2 regions of the Streptomyces akebiae genome follow, and region 1 is predicted to be linked to the other one. Evidence: riboswitches for the same ligand, from Rfam matches in the RefSeq annotation. Region 1 holds a riboswitch; the other holds the start of a gene.
The links. A riboswitch is a leader RNA that binds a small molecule or an ion and turns the genes downstream of it on or off. The one in region 1 is predicted to bind glycine.
Positions count from the first base shown of each region.

Region 2: it holds a riboswitch for glycine, as region 1 does, so the genes downstream of both, gcvT (glycine cleavage system aminomethyltransferase GcvT) here and gcvP (aminomethyl-transferring glycine dehydrogenase) in region 1, are expected to answer to the same signal.

Region 1 covers NZ_CP080647.1:8,650,378-8,658,005, forward strand. Annotated here, with positions in the region: gene K1J60_RS37545 (DNA polymerase IV) at 1-772, shown strand, start outside; gene K1J60_RS37550 (PRC-barrel domain-containing protein) at 1,088-1,456, opposite strand; glycine riboswitch at 1,580-1,676, shown strand; gene gcvP (aminomethyl-transferring glycine dehydrogenase) at 1,849-4,734, shown strand; gene K1J60_RS37560 (DUF5999 family protein) at 4,852-5,052, opposite strand; gene K1J60_RS37565 (hypothetical protein) at 5,462-6,046, opposite strand; gene K1J60_RS37570 (glutamate--cysteine ligase) at 6,617-7,628, shown strand, end outside.
Region 2 covers NZ_CP080647.1:3,143,516-3,151,143, reverse strand. Annotated here, with positions in the region: gene K1J60_RS13390 (L-serine ammonia-lyase) at 1-901, opposite strand, end outside; gene glyA (serine hydroxymethyltransferase) at 1,011-2,273, opposite strand; gene gcvH (glycine cleavage system protein GcvH) at 2,292-2,669, opposite strand; gene gcvT (glycine cleavage system aminomethyltransferase GcvT) at 2,804-3,931, opposite strand; glycine riboswitch at 4,099-4,197, opposite strand; gene K1J60_RS13370 (AAA family ATPase) at 4,416-5,087, shown strand; gene K1J60_RS13365 (enhanced serine sensitivity protein SseB) at 5,160-5,936, shown strand; gene K1J60_RS13360 (enhanced serine sensitivity protein SseB C-terminal domain-containing protein) at 6,128-6,877, shown strand; gene K1J60_RS13355 (ABC transporter permease) at 7,194-7,628, shown strand, end outside.

The DNA of each region.
Region 1 (7,628 bases):
CCATCTGCGGCGGGCCGGGATCACCACGGTGGAGGAGATCGTGGAGGCCGGGGAGGACGAGGTCGTACGGCTGCTGGGCAAGGCGCACGGGCACGGGCTGTACGCGATGGCGCTCGCCCGGGACGACCGCGCGGTGGTGGCCGAGCGGGACACGAAGTCCGTGTCGGTGGAGGACACGTACGACGTCGACATCCATGACCGCGTGCGGGTTCGGATGGAGGTTCAGCGGCTCGCGGATCGGTGTGTGCGGAGGTTGCGGGGGGCCGGGCTGTCGGGCCGGACGATCGTGCTGAAGGTGCGGCGGTACGACTTTTCGACGTTGACCCGGTCCGAGACGTTGCGGGGGCCCACGGACGACCCCGCGGTGGTGCGAGAGGCCGCGGGGCGGTTGCTGGAGGCCGTGGACACGACGGGTGGGGTGCGATTGCTCGGGGTGGGCGTCAGTGGCCTCGCCGACTACACGCAGGAGGACCTGTTCGCGCAGGCGGCGGGTGAGGTGGATCTCGTCGAGGACGAGGCCGGGGGCGCTGTGGAGGGGCCCGCGGTGGAGGAGCGTTCGGGTGGGGAGCGGCAGTGGAGGGCCGGGCACGATGTGCGGCATGCCGAATACGGGCACGGGTGGGTGCAGGGGAGTGGGCTGGGGCGGGTGACCGTGCGGTTCGAGACGCCGGAGGACGTGGAGCCCGGGCGGGTGCGGACCTTCCGGACCGACGATCCGGGGCTGGAGCCGGCGGAACCGTTGCCGCTGGTGCGGGGTGGGGTGCCGGGCTGAGGCCGCGGCACCCGTCGGTCTGCGTCGCTGGGGCCGAGCGCTGATGCGGCGGGGACGAGGGTGGCGCGAGGGGCAGGGTGGCTGGCCTTGGGGAGGTGGCCGGGTGGGGAGGGCGGCTGCGATCAGGGGGTGCTCATGGTTGAGGAAGGGGGCCGAGATCAGGCACTGCTCAACGGGGCCGAGATCAGGCACTGCTCAACGGGGGTGCCTACGGGCTGGGGAAGGAGCCAGATGTCGTCTGGGGGGGGTGGAAGGTGCCCGAGGGGGCTGTGTGGCTGGAGGGAGTGCCGTGCGTGGAGGGGCTTCGGGTATGGGTCAGGCGTCGTCCTTGCCCGCGATGTTGCCGAAGTCGTGGTCCACGGGTGGGGGCGGGGCCGTGTCCAGGCCGTAGTGGTGGTAGAGCTGGAGTTCCTGTTCCGGGGAGAGGTGGCGGCCCACTCCGAAGTCGGGGGCGTCCTTGATGAGAGCGCGTTCGAAGGGGACGCGGAGGGTCCCTTCGACCAGTTCGCTGGGTTCCAGGGGGACGAAGGCGTCGCGGCCGAAGAAGCCCATGCGTATCGCGGCCCACTCGGGGATGCCGGTGGCGTCGTCGAGGTAGACCTCGTCCACGGTGCCGATCTTGCTTCCCTTGCGGTCGAACGCCTTGCGGCCGATCAGGTTGCGCGGATCGATGTCGGTCTGCACGGGCCCTCCATGTGGTCGCAAGCGGTTGCGGATGGTGTCTCTCCACTACGAAAAGGCACATCGGGGGCGGCGGCCACTCGAAGACCCGTGCGTTGACCGCGCTGATACTCTGGCAGCGGCTGTTGACCCCGCGCGGGAGAGTCCTCCGGACACCATCCGGAGGCGCCGAAGGAGCAAATCCTCCCCGGAATCTCTCAGGCTCACGTACCGCACGGACGAGGTCACTCTGGAAAGCAGAGCGGGTGCCACGGCTCCCGCTCTCACCGACGGTGAAAACCGGCCCGAACCAGGTCCGGTGAAGCTCTCAGGTTGAGATGACAGAGGGGGAGGCCGTTCGGGCACCCGTGCCGTGGTGCCCCTCGAAGGTCGTGTCAGACCAGGAGGCCTCCGTAATGACCGCCCATCGCATTCCGCTCTCCGAGCTCGAACAGGGAATCCCCTTCGAGCGGCGCCACATCGGCCCGGACGTCGAGGCCCGGGCCAAGATGCTCGCGCACGTCGGGTACGGCTCGCTCGACGAGCTGACGGCCGCCGCGGTCCCCGATGTGATCAAGAACGCCGAGGCGCTGGATCTGCCGGGCGCCCGCTCCGAGGCCGAGGTACTGGCGGAGCTGCGTACGCTGGCGGACCGCAACCAGGTGCTGGGGTCCATGATCGGACTCGGCTACTACGGGACCTTCACCCCGCCCGTCATTCTGCGGAACGTCATGGAGAACCCGGCCTGGTACACCGCTTACACGCCGTATCAGCCCGAGATCTCCCAGGGGCGGCTGGAGGCGCTGCTCAACTTCCAGACGGTCGTCGCCGAACTGACCGGGCTGCCCACCTCCGGGGCCTCGCTGCTCGACGAGGGCACCGCGGCCGCCGAGGCCATGGCGCTCTCCCGGCGCATGGGGAAGAACAAGAAGGGCCTCTTCCTCGTCGACGCGGACGCGCTGCCGCAGACCGTCGCCGTGATCGAGACACGCGCCGAACCGACCGGGGTCGAGGTCGTCGTCGCGGACCTGAGCGAGGGGATTCCGGCTGACATCGCCGAGCGGGAGATCAACGGGGTGCTGCTGCAGTACCCCGGCGCCTCCGGTGCCGTACGCGATCTGAAGCCGGTCATCGAGCAGTCGCACGAACTCGGCGCGCTCGTCACCGTTGCCGCCGACCTGCTCGCCCTCACTCTGCTGACCTCACCCGGCGAGCTGGGCGCCGACATCGCGGTGGGGACGACACAGCGTTTCGGGGTGCCGATGGGCTTCGGTGGACCGCACGCGGGCTACATGGCGGTGCGGGAGAAGTTCGCGCGCAGCCTGCCCGGGCGGCTCGTGGGCGTCTCCGTGGACGCGGACGGACACAAGGCGTACCGGCTCGCCCTGCAGACGCGGGAGCAGCACATCCGCCGGGAGAAGGCGACCAGCAACATCTGTACGGCTCAGGTGCTGCTCGCCGTGATGGCCGGGATGTACGCCGTGTACCACGGGCCGGAGGGGCTGCGGACCATCGCGCGGCGTACGCACAGGTACGCCGTGGTGCTCGCCGCGGGGCTCGCGGCCGGTGGGATCGAGGTCGTGCACGGCGCGTACTTCGACACGCTCACCGTGCGGGTGCCGGGACGGGCCGGTGAGGTCGTGGCGGCCGCGCGGGAACATGGCGTGAACCTGCACCTCGTGGACGCGGACCTGGTGTCGATCTCCTGCGACGAGACCACGACCAGGGCGCAGCTGGGCGCCGTGTGGACCGCGTTCGGCGTGCAGGGGGATGTCGAGGCCCTGGACGCCGAGGCGCGGGACGCGCTGCCCGAGGCGCTGCTGCGGTCGGACGACTACCTCACCCACCCGGTGTTCCACGAGTACCGCTCCGAGACCGCGATGCTGCGGTATCTGCGCCGGCTCGCCGACCGTGACTACGCGCTGGACCGGGGCATGATCCCGCTGGGCTCCTGCACGATGAAGCTCAACGCGACCACCGAGATGGAGCCGGTGACCTGGCCCGAGTTCGGGCAGCTGCACCCGTTCGCGCCTGCCGGGCAGGCGCAGGGGTACCTCACGCTCATCCGTGAGCTGGAGGAGCGGCTGGCGGAGGCCACCGGGTACGACAGGGTGTCGCTGCAGCCGAACGCGGGCTCGCAGGGTGAGCTGGCCGGGCTGCTGGCCGTACGCGGGTACCACCGGGCCAACGGTGACGCGCAGCGGACCGTGTGCCTCATCCCGTCCTCCGCGCACGGCACCAACGCGGCGAGCGCCGTCATGGCCGGTATGAAGGTCGTCGTGGTGAAGACCGCCGAGGACGGCGAGATCGACGTCGAGGACCTGCGGGCGAAGATCGAGCAGTACCGCGACGAGCTGTCCGTGCTGATGATCACTTACCCGTCGACCCACGGCGTGTTCGAGGAGCACGTGGCCGACATCTGTGCGCAGGTGCACGACGCCGGTGGCCAGGTCTACGTCGACGGGGCCAACCTCAACGCGCTGGTGGGGCTCGCCAAGCCGGGGCACTTCGGCGGCGACGTGTCGCATCTGAACCTGCACAAGACGTTCTGCATCCCGCACGGCGGCGGTGGCCCGGGCGTCGGGCCGGTCGCGGTGCGTGAGCACCTGGCGCCGTACCTGCCCAACCACCCGCTGCAGCCCGCGGCCGGGCCGGAGACCGGTGTGGGCCCGATCTCGGCGGCGCCGTGGGGCTCGGCGGGCATCCTGCCGATCTCGTGGGCCTACGTCCGGCTCATGGGCGGAGAGGGGCTCAAGCGGGCCACTCAGGTGGCCGTGCTCAGCGCCAACTACATCGCCAAGCGGCTTGAGCCGCACTACCCGGTGCTCTACACCGGCCCTGGCGGCCTCGTGGCACACGAGGCCATCGTCGACCTGCGGCCGCTGGCCAAGGCGACCGGGGTGAGCGTCGACGACATCGCCAAGCGGCTGATCGACTACGGCTTCCACGCGCCGACGATGTCGTTCCCGGTGGCCGGGACGTTGATGATCGAGCCGACCGAGTCGGAGGACCTCGGCGAGCTGGACCGGTTCTGCGACGCGATGATCGCGATCCGCGCGGAGATCGAGAAGGTCGCCTCGGGGGAGTGGCCGGCGGACGACAACCCGCTGCGCAACGCGCCGCACACCGCGGCCGCGCTCGGCGGGGAGTGGGAGCACGCCTACACCCGTGAGGAGGCGGTGTTCCCGGCCGGTGTCTCGCCCGCCGACAAGTACTGGCCGCCGGTGCGCCGGATCGATCAGGCCTTCGGCGACCGGAACCTGGTCTGCTCCTGCCCGCCGCTGGACGCCTACGCAGAGTAGTCATCCTCGGATACGCGTCGGGGCCGGTTCGGAGAGTGCGTTCTCCGGCCGGCCCCTCTTCTGTCCGGGCGGACGTCCCGTGCGGGGACGCTCACCCCGTGCGCACGTCCGTGCGGCTCAGGCGGCTGTCACCACGGTGCCCATCGGGCGGTGCGGCGCGATGATCTGGCCGTCCGGCAGGAGCTCACCGGTGTCCTCGAAGAGCAGAACGCCGTTGCAGAGCAGGCTCCATCCCTGCTCCGGGTGGTGCGCCACGAGTCGGGCGCCTTCCCGGTCGGCGGATTCGGCAGTCGGGCACAGTGGCTGGTGCTGGCACATGGTTGGTGGGATCTTTCGGTTTGTCGAGTGGTCTGAGTTGGCTGGTTTGTCCGACCCGCGGCTTGAAGCCTCGTTCATGGCCGCCCCCCGTTGTGATAAATCGGTCCGGTCCCAGTGTTGCCCCACGGGCGTCAATCCGCAGGCATTTCGCAGCACGACTTCTTCACAGGTTGATGACGCATCTCTCGCGCGGACGGTTCATCCCCGCCGCACTGTCCCTTCGGGTGGTTCGCCATGGTCGGATGGGGCTAGTCCTCTGGCGGGGAAGACGAGTGAATAGCTCGTACGAGCATATTGCCGCCCGAGTGAGCGGGCATTCTCGGCGGCGGGAAGAGGTGAAACGAGCGCCCCGCCACCGGGAAATCGGCAGCGGGGCGCGAGTGGTGCGAATAAGCGAGGCGGCCTTGGTTCAGGCGGGTGATCCGAGGAGGGGAGCGGGCGTGAGCCGGGTGGTCAGCACGGGGAGGAGATCGGCGACCCGGTGCGGGCGGTGGGCGGCGATACCGGGCGGTGCGGGCGCCAGCGGGACCAGCAGGTCGTTCGGTGCCGGGTGGCCGTCGGCGCCGTCGGCGGTGGGGTCGGCGTGCAGCCAGAGCGTGAGCATGTACAGCTCGGGCACCGACAGCAGGCGTGGCTGGTAGGGCTGCTGCATGACCTCGGCCTGGCGCAGGGCGCGCTCGGTGGAGGTGATGTACGGGCCCTCGAAGAAGTGCGAGAACGCCCAGCCGTCCGGGGTCAGCCGGGTCTCGGCGGCGGCCACGGCGCGGTCGCCGCAGCGGATCAGGAACCGCCATCCGGTGAGCCGGGCGGTGCCCGTGCCCTCCGGGGCGATCCGGTCGAGTACGTGGACGGGCAGCGGCAGTTCGGGTGTGGCGGGGCCAGAGGCGTTCTTCAGAGAAGGTGTTCGCGCCTCGTGGACGGCGGTGGGGGAACCGAGTGCCATGAGGACGGTGCGCAGGGCGGGCGCGGGAGCCGGGGGGACATGCAGCGGCATGATGGGTCGCCTCTCAGTTCGACAGGCACGATGGCGCGAGGGCGGGGGCGGACGGCGCTGTCAGCTCACGGGGATCGGAGAGACGGGTGCCCGGGGTCCGGGTGCGTGGATGGGTCCGCCGTGCGTGGCCTGACGGCAGGACCGAGGACCGCGAGTGCCGACTCTCAGCCTCGTTTGCGGAGTTTATACGACACGTGTTCACACGATGTTTCGTCTAGCCGTTCCGAATATGAAGAGCAAGGCGGTATCCGGTCGCCAGGGCCAGTCCATCACCCCGCTTTACCATGGGGGTGAGCCGGTGACCTCGGATTACCAGTACGTAGCGGACGGCCGGTTCTCGTCGGCGCTTTTCACGAAAGCGCAGAAGACGGAAAGCGCGTTCTCATTCTTGCCCACTGAATGTGCCAGAAGCATGCCGAGTGAATAGTGTCGGAGGTGGCGGTGTTCAGCCTAGCGTGGCCAGGTCGTGCCGGGGACGTTATCAGCGGCTCCACCGGGGCATCATCATCCGTGGACCCGAGACAGCAGTGGCCGGCTCGTCGGCCTGCCCATCCAAGGAGGGACCCCTAGATGGGAGAGAAGGTCGTGGCGGGGCCGTTCGGCCTCTCCGATCGCCAGCAGTACCGCGACAAGTTGAGGCAGTGCCTGGCGGGGCTGGCGCGGCTGCTGGAGGAGAAGCGGTTCGACCGCCCCAAGAACCTGATGGGTGTGGAGATCGAGCTGAACCTCGTCGACGGCGACGGTCTGCCCAGAATGATGAATGCTCAAGTGCTGGAGCGGATTGCGAGCCGAGATTTCCAAACAGAACTCGCCATGTTCAATCTGGAAGTCAACATTGCTCCACATCGGCTGGGCGGCCGGGTATTCGACCAGCTTTCCGAGGAGTTGCGCACCTCCCTCGCGTATGCCGACCGCAAGGCGATCGAAGTGGGCGCGGGAATCGTGATGATCGGCATTCTGCCCACGTTGGACCGTGACGACCTGGTCTCATCGAACCTCTCCGCGGGCGACCGCTACACCCTGCTGAACGATCAGATCGTCGCCGCCCGGGGCGAGGACTTCACTCTGGACATCGACGGGGTGGAGCGGCTCGTCTGCACCTCGAAGTCCATCGCGCCCGAAGCGGCCTGCACCTCTGTGCAGTTGCACCTCCAGGTCACGCCGGGACGGTTCGCCGACGTGTGGAACGCCGCCCAGGCGGTTGCCGCCGCGCAGGTCGCCATCGGTGCCAACTCGCCGTTCCTGTTCGGGCACGAGCTGTGGCGCGAGTCGCGACCGCCGCTGTTCCAGCAGTCCACCGACACCCGGCCGCCCGAGCTGCAGGCCCAGGGAGTGCGGCCGCGCACCTGGTTCGGGGAACGGTGGATCTCCTCGGCGTTCGACCTCTTCGAGGAGAACCTGCGCTTCTTCCCGGCCCTGCTGCCCATCTGCGACGAAGAGGACCCGATGGCCGTCCTCGACGCGGGCGGCGTGCCCTCACTCGCCGAACTCACCCTGCACAACGGCACGATCTACCGCTGGAACCGGCCCGTCTACGGCATCGCCGACGGGGTCCCGCACCTGCGCGTCGAGAACCGCGTGC
Region 2 (7,628 bases), 5.5 Mb from region 1:
AGTAGTGGAGGACGGCGGGGATGATGCCGGCCGCGCCGTTCGTCGGGGCGGTGACGACCCGGCCCCCGGCGGCGTTCTCCTCGTTCACGGCCATCGCGTAGAGCGTGATCCACTCCATGGCGTGGGCCAACGGATCGCCCTCGGCGCGCAGTTGACGTGCGGAGACGGCCGCCCGGCGACGGACCTTCAGACCGCCGGGGAGGATGCCCTCACGGGTCATGCCCCGGGAGACGCAGGCCTGCATCACCCCCCAGATGTCCAGGAGTCCGGAGCGGATCTCCTCCTCCGTGCGCCAGGCCCGTTCGTTCTCCAGCATCAGCGCGGAGATGGACAGACCGGTCTCCCTGGTCAGGCGCAGCAGCTCGTCGCCCGTGCGGAAGGGGTACTTCAGGACCGTGTCGTCGAGTTTGATGCGGTCCGCTCCGACCGCCTCCTCGTCGACGACGAAGCCGCCGCCGACCGAGTAGTACGTCTTCGACAACAGCTCCGCGCCGTCGGCGTCGTGGGCCCAGATCGTCATGCCGTTGGCGTGGTAGGGCAGCGCCTTGCGGCGGTGGAGGACCAGGTTCTTGTCGAAGTCGAAGGGGATCTCGTGGTCACCGAGGAGACGGATACGGCCCGACTCCTTGATCGACTCCACCCGGTCGTCGGCCGACTCGACGTCCACCGTGCGCGGTGAGACGCCCTCCAGGCCCAGGAGTACGGCCTTGGGGGTGCCGTGGCCGTGGCCGGTCGCGCCCAGCGAGCCGTACAGCTCGACACGTACCGAGGCGACGCCCGCGAGCAGTTCCTCGTTGCGCAGCCGGCGGGCGAACATCCGGGCGGCCCGCATCGGGCCGACCGTGTGGGAGCTGGACGGGCCGATGCCGATCGAGAACAGGTCGAAGACCGAGATGGCCACGGTGACTCCTCAGAACGGGGGAGGTGGTGCGGGGGGTGGGGCACCGCGCTCACTGCCCAGTGTGCGCGGTGCCCCCGGAAAGCGGGACTGCCGACGGGTGAACCCCGGGTTACTTCCCCAGGCCCGGGTACAGCGGGTGCTTGTCGGCGAGTGCCTTGACCCGGGTCTTCAGCGCCTCCGCGTCGTAGGCGGGCTTCAGCGCCTCGGCGATGACGTCGGCGACCTCGGTGAAGTCCTCGGCCGTGAAGCCGCGCGTCGCCAGAGCCGGTGTGCCGATGCGCAGGCCGGAGGTGACCATGGGCGGGCGGGGGTCGTTGGGGACGGCGTTGCGGTTGACCGTGATGCCGACCTCGTGGAGGCGGTCCTCGGCCTGCTGCCCGTCCAGCTCGGAGGCGCGCAGGTCGACCAGGATCAGGTGCACGTCCGTGCCGCCGGACAGCACGTCGACGCCGGCCGCGCGGGCGTCGGCGGCCGTCAGGCGCTCGGCGAGGATCCGCGCGCCCTCGACCGTACGGCGCTGGCGCTCCTTGAACTCCTCGCTCGCCGCGACCTTGAAGGACACCGCCTTCGCCGCGATGACGTGCTCCAGCGGGCCGCCCTGGAAGCCGGGGAAGACGGAGGAGTTGAGCTTCTTCGCGAAGTCCTTCCTGGCGAGGATGATGCCGCCGCGCGGTCCGCCGAGCGTCTTGTGCGTCGTGGAGGTGACCACGTCCGCGTACTCGACCGGGTTGGGGTGCAGTCCGGCCGCGACCAGGCCCGCGAAGTGCGCCATGTCCACCCACAGGTACGCCCCGACCTCGTCGGCGATCCGGCGGAAGGCGGCGAAGTCCAGCTGACGGGGGTACGCCGACCAGCCCGCGATGATCACCTTCGGGCGGTGCTCCTTGGCGAGCCGCTCGACCTCGGCCATGTCGACGAGTCCGGCGTCGTCCACGTGGTAGGCGACCACGTTGAACTGCTTGCCGGAGAAGTTCAGCCGCATCCCGTGGGTGAGGTGGCCGCCGTGCGCGAGGTCCAGGCCGAGGATGGTGTCGCCGGGGGAGGCCAGCGCGAACAGCGCGGCCTGGTTGGCGGAGGCCCCGGAGTGCGGCTGGACGTTGGCGTACTCGGCACCGAAGAGGTCCTTGACCCGCTCGATGGCGATCTGCTCGGCGACGTCGACGTGCTCGCAGCCGCCGTAGTAGCGGCGGCCCGGGTAGCCCTCGGCGTACTTGTTGGTCAGCACCGAGCCCTGGGCCTCCATGACCGCCACCGGAGCGAAGTTCTCCGAGGCGATCATCTCCAGGGTGGACTGCTGACGGTGCAGCTCGGCGTCGACGGCGGCGGCGACGTCCGGGTCCAGCTCGTGCAGGGGCGTGTTCAGAAGCGACATGCGTACGACCTCGTCTTCTCAGCCGGCGGTGTGGGCGACGTACTCGTCGGCGGAGAGCAGATCGTCCGGCTCCTCCGCGACGCGTACCTTGAACAGCCACCCGCCCTCGAACGGGGCGGTGTTCACCAGCGACGGGTCGTTGACGACGTCCTCGTTGATCTCGGTGATCTCACCGGAGACCGGCGAGTACAGGTCGCTGACCGACTTCGTGGACTCCAGTTCGCCGCAGGTCTCGCCCGCGGTCACGGTGGAGCCCACCTCGGGGAGCTGGGCGTAGACGACATCGCCGAGCGCGTTCGCCGCGAACTCCGTGATGCCGACCGTCGAGACGCCGTCCTCGGCGACCGACAGCCACTCGTGCTCCTTGCTGTAGCGCAGCTGCTGGGGGTTGCTCATGGCCTGAATTCTCCTGTACGCGGGGGAGTGGTGATGAATGGGGGACTGCTGAAACCGTTGTTGAGCAGCACGGATGTGCCGAGCGTCACTGCCGGCACGCGCACGGCCGCCGCTTTCGAACGACTACGACGGTGTCACTTCTGCCGCTTGTAGAAGGGCAGCGCCACGACCTCGTACGGCTCGTGGCTGCCCCGGATGTCCACGCCCACACCGGCGGTGCCCGGCGCCGAGTGCTCGGCGTCGACGTACGCCATCGCGATCGGCTTCCCGAGGGTGGGGGAGGGGGCGCCCGAGGTGACCTCGCCGATCACCTTGCCGTCGGCGACCACCGGGTACCCGGCGCGCGGGACCCGGCGGCCCTCGGCGATCAGGCCGACCAGGACGCGAGGCGGCTCGTGGTTGAGGTTCTCGAGGGCCTCGCGCAGGGCGGTGCGGCCCACGAAGTCGCCCTCCTTCTCGAACTTCACGACCCGACCGAGGCCGGCGTCGAAGGGCGTCAGCGCGGTCGACAACTCGTGCCCGTACAGCGGCATGCCCGCCTCCAGGCGCAGCGTGTCCCGGCAGGACAGCCCGCAGGGCACCAGCCCGGCGCCCTCGCCCGCCTTGGTCAGCGCCTGCCACAGCTCGACGGCGTGCTCCGGCTTCACGAACAGCTCGAAGCCGTCCTCGCCGGTGTACCCGGTGCGCGCGATCAGCGCGGGAACCCCGGCGACCGTGCCCGGCAGCCCCGCGTAGTACTTCAGCCCGTCGAGGTCGGCGTCGGTGAGCGAGGCCAGGATCCCGGGCGACTCGGGGCCCTGCACGGCCAGCAGGGCGTAGGCGTCCCGGTCGTCCCGCACCTCGGCGTCGAACCCGGCGGAACGCTCCACGAGCGCGTCCAGCACCACCTGGGCGTTGGAGGCGTTCGCGACGACGAGGTACTCCGTGTCCGCCAGCCGGTAGACGATCAGGTCGTCGAGGATGCCGCCGTCCTCGCGGCAGATCATGGTGTAGCGGGCGCGGCCGGTCTTCACACCGCCGATGTTGCCGACGAGCGCGTGGTCCAGCAGCGCGGCGGCCCGCGGGCCGGTGACGGTGATCTCACCCATGTGGGACAGGTCGAAGAGGCCGGCCCTCGTGCGGACGGCGGTGTGCTCGTCCCGCTCGGAGCCGTAGCGCAGGGGCATGTCCCAGCCCGCGAAGTCGGTCATCGTCGCACCGAGCGAGCGATGCAGGGCATCGAGCGCGGTCCGGCGCGGTCCAGTGGTGGGGCTGCTGCTCATCGGATTCTGCTCCCAGGGCATGACAGGCGACAGGCGAGGAAAGTCCTCCCCATCTGTCATCGGAACCTGAGAGGTTCACCACGACCGTACGTACCGGTGGTCGTGACTTGCACCGTGGGTGGAGCCGCCCCCGCGGAAGAGGGGTACGGCCCGCTTTTCAGATGTGCCTCGCCCACGCGGTATCTGGGCCTGAGAGATTCAAGGGAGGGACTTGCTCCTTCGGCGCCCCAGCGATCGACTGCTGGGAGCTCTCCCGCGCGGATTCAAGCGGCCGGTATGCAGTTGGCGCGCACATCATTGCACGCATCGACGCGGGGCGGCAGGGGGACCTTTCAGAGGTGGGGAACGACGGAGCACAGGCAGACACAGCGGTCCGTAGCACTCTTGTGGCAATACGAGGACTGAATCAGGAGGGATCGGGCATTACCTTTTCTTTACGGTCTGTGGGGATGGGACCTCCATGCCCCTGGGGAGGACGATCACGGTGAACAGGACCACGGCGTACGCGACGACCTCGGGCATCGCCATGCCCAAGCAGCCCGTCGCACCGGCCGGCGCGGCGTGCGGCCCGTTCCCGAGGGCGGTCGTCCGCGACCTCCGGGCGCGTTCGGGGCGCAGTCCCCACGAGCTGTCCTTCGGGCCGGACGACCTGGTGGTGGTCACCGGGCTCCCCGGCAGCGGCAAGTCGACACTGATGCGGCGGACAGTGCCCGGCGTCCGCATCGACTCCCAGGACACGCGCGACCGCTTCGACGCCCGCTTCGCCCGTCATCTGCCGTACGCGTTGTACCGCCCCTTCGTGCGCCTCGCGCACTACGCGGGGCTGCGACGCGCCCTCCGCTCGGGGGAGGGCGTCGTCGTGCACGACTGCGGGACGCAGGCGTGGGTGCGAAGCTGGCTCGCCCGCGAAGCCCGCCGCCGGGGCGGCACCCTTCACCTGCTGTTGCTCGACGTCACTCCCGGTGAGGCCCGGGACGGACAACGGGAGCGCGGCCGGGGCGTCTCCCGCTACGCGTTCGCGCGGCACCGGGGGGCCATGACCCGATTGCTGCGTGCGGTGGAGAAGGGGAGGCTGCCGCAGGGGTGCGGGGCGGCCGTGCTCATCGACCGGGCCGCCGCCGATGTCCTGAAGCGGATCGACTTCCCGCGCTCCTGAAGGGCGCGCCCGCCCCGGGAGCAATTAAGGTGCAGGGACAACAGCATCACGGAGCAAAGCGGTAGGCAGCAGATGGACTTCCCGGCGGACTTCCCGGCACAGGCGTATCCCCATGGGCACGGCGGATGGCCCGGCAACGAGCTGGAGGAGGTGCTGTCCGCCTCGCTCGGGGTGCCCCAGGCCGGGGCGCGGATCGTGGAGGTGCTGGCCCGCAGCTTCGTCTGGGTGCCGCTGCCGGAGGGCGGCGGCCCGCAGAGCGGTCAGCTCGACCTGCCGACGATGGAGTTCGACGGGCAGGCGTATGTGCCGGTCTTCAGCTCCGAGGAGCAGTTCCGTCAGGTCGTCGGCAACCACATGTCGTACACGATCGCCCCCGCCGTCGAGTTCGCGCGGGGTCTGCCCCCGCAGATCGGGCTCGCCCTGAACCCCGACGGCGTCGTGGGCATCCCGCTGCCGCCGCCCGCGGTGGCCGAGCTGTGCCGGGCCGGCCGGACCCCGCTGGACGGATCGGCGAGCGGTGCCCGCGTGCGCCTCTTCGAACCGGACTGGCAGGACGACCCGGTGGACTTCCTGGCCGCGGCCTCCGCCGAGTTCGCCGGAACCGGAGTCGTCCTCTGCGCCCGTCGCTGCCTCGCCACCATCGAGACCGCCGACCCCGTCATGTTCATCGGCGTCGAACTGGCCTCCTGGGAGGCCGACCGCGCCCTCCCCCTCGCCGCCCTCGGCCGGGCCCTCACCAAGGTCCCCGTCCCCTGGCCCGTCAACATGGTCTTCCTGGACGTGGCCCAGGACCCGGTCGGCGACTGGCTCCGCGAAAAGGTACGGCCCTTCTATCAGCAGGGGTACTGATCAGCGCGCCGCGAAGGGGCGCGGGGAACGGCGCGACCAGCCACAACGAGCCCGCACCCCGCGACGCACGTCAACCTCCGAGCCCTGACCGGCTCAACCGGCACACCACCTAAGCTGTCTCCTATAACCAGGGTCCAACACGAAGGACGGCCAACGTGAGCGGCAGCATCGCCACCGGGCAGGTCGAGCACATGCTGCGCCAGGTGACGCCCGGGCGTTACGACGCCTACGAGGCGCTGCTGCGTGCCCTGGCCACCCCGTCCTCCGGCCAGATCTGGATGCTGCTCTGGCACGGCCAGGCGGGGTCCCCGGACGCCCAGTACGGGAACATGGAGGTCGACGGGTTCAACTACGCCCCGTGCGTGACCTCCGCCCAGGAGCTCTCCGCCAGTGGCTGGAACCGCAGTTACGAGGTCGTCGACGGCCTCGACGTGGCCCGCACCCTCTACCCCGACCACTACGGCCTCTGGCTCAACCCGCACGCGCCGGGCGGCGGCGTCGGCATCCCCTGGCTCGACCTGCGCCGTATCGCCACCGGCCTGGAGCGGCAGCCCGCGGGGCCGCTCAGGCTGTCCGAGCCGGCCATCGAGATCCCGCAGTTCTACGCCCTGCTGACCCAGAACGCCCACCGCACGCCCGCCGTGCGCTCACTGCGCCGCGCCTGGGTGCAGCCCGCGCTCGGCGCACCGTACCTGGCCATCGGCCTCGACGTGTACGACACCTCGCCGCAGGCCGTCGACTCGGTGCGGGCGATGATGCAGCAGTCCATCGGCGCGGTCCCGGACGGTCTGCCCGTCTCCACCGTCGCCATGTCCGACGAGTACGACCCGGTCGCCATGTGGCTGCGCGCGGGCGCCCGCCCCTTCTACGACCGCGAGGCCCACGCGGCGCCCGCCCAGGCCCCGGCGGCGGGCGGGTACGGCTACCCGGGCGGCTACTGAGCCGGGTGAGCGTGGTTTCCACCGCTCAACAGAGCGTCACGTCCGCATAGCGGAACCCTGCTGGCCACATCACGGTTGCGCATACATTCGCCGTCAAGTCTGGTGCCTGATCGCGCGACCGTTGAAGACTCCCCCAGAGCGATGGGGGGATCCGGCGAACACGCTGTTCATGCGGTGAAGTTCGGTGCCGTACCTCCTCTCGTACCCATCAGTAGTCACAGAGCAAGAGAGCAGCAGTGGTGACGGACCGCACCGCAGACCCGGGCGGCCGCCAGGCACAGTCGGCAACCACCGGCACGGGCAAGCACGAGGGACGATGACCGCACCCATTGAGACAACCGGATCGCAGGCCGAGGCACAGCCCGAAGCCGTGCTGGAAGGTGTCGAGGCCAAGAAGATCGAGGGCCGTTCGCTCGGCCAGATCGCCTGGACCCGCTTCAAGCGCGACAAGGTGGCGGTCGCCGGCGGTGTCATCGTCGTCCTGCTGATCCTGATCGCGGCGCTCTCCCGGCCGCTGCAGGCGATGCTGGGGCTCGACCCCAACACCTTCAACCAGGACCTGATCGACGCCAACACATCCCTGCCCAAAGGCGACTTCGGCGGGATGAGCTGGGACCACCCGCTCGGAGTCGACCCCAAGTTCGGCCGTGACATCCTCGCCCGCATTCTTGAGGGCTCCTGGGTCTCCCTGGTCGTGGCCTTCGGCGCGACGATCCTGTCCAACGCCATCGGAGTGGTGCTCGGCCTCGTC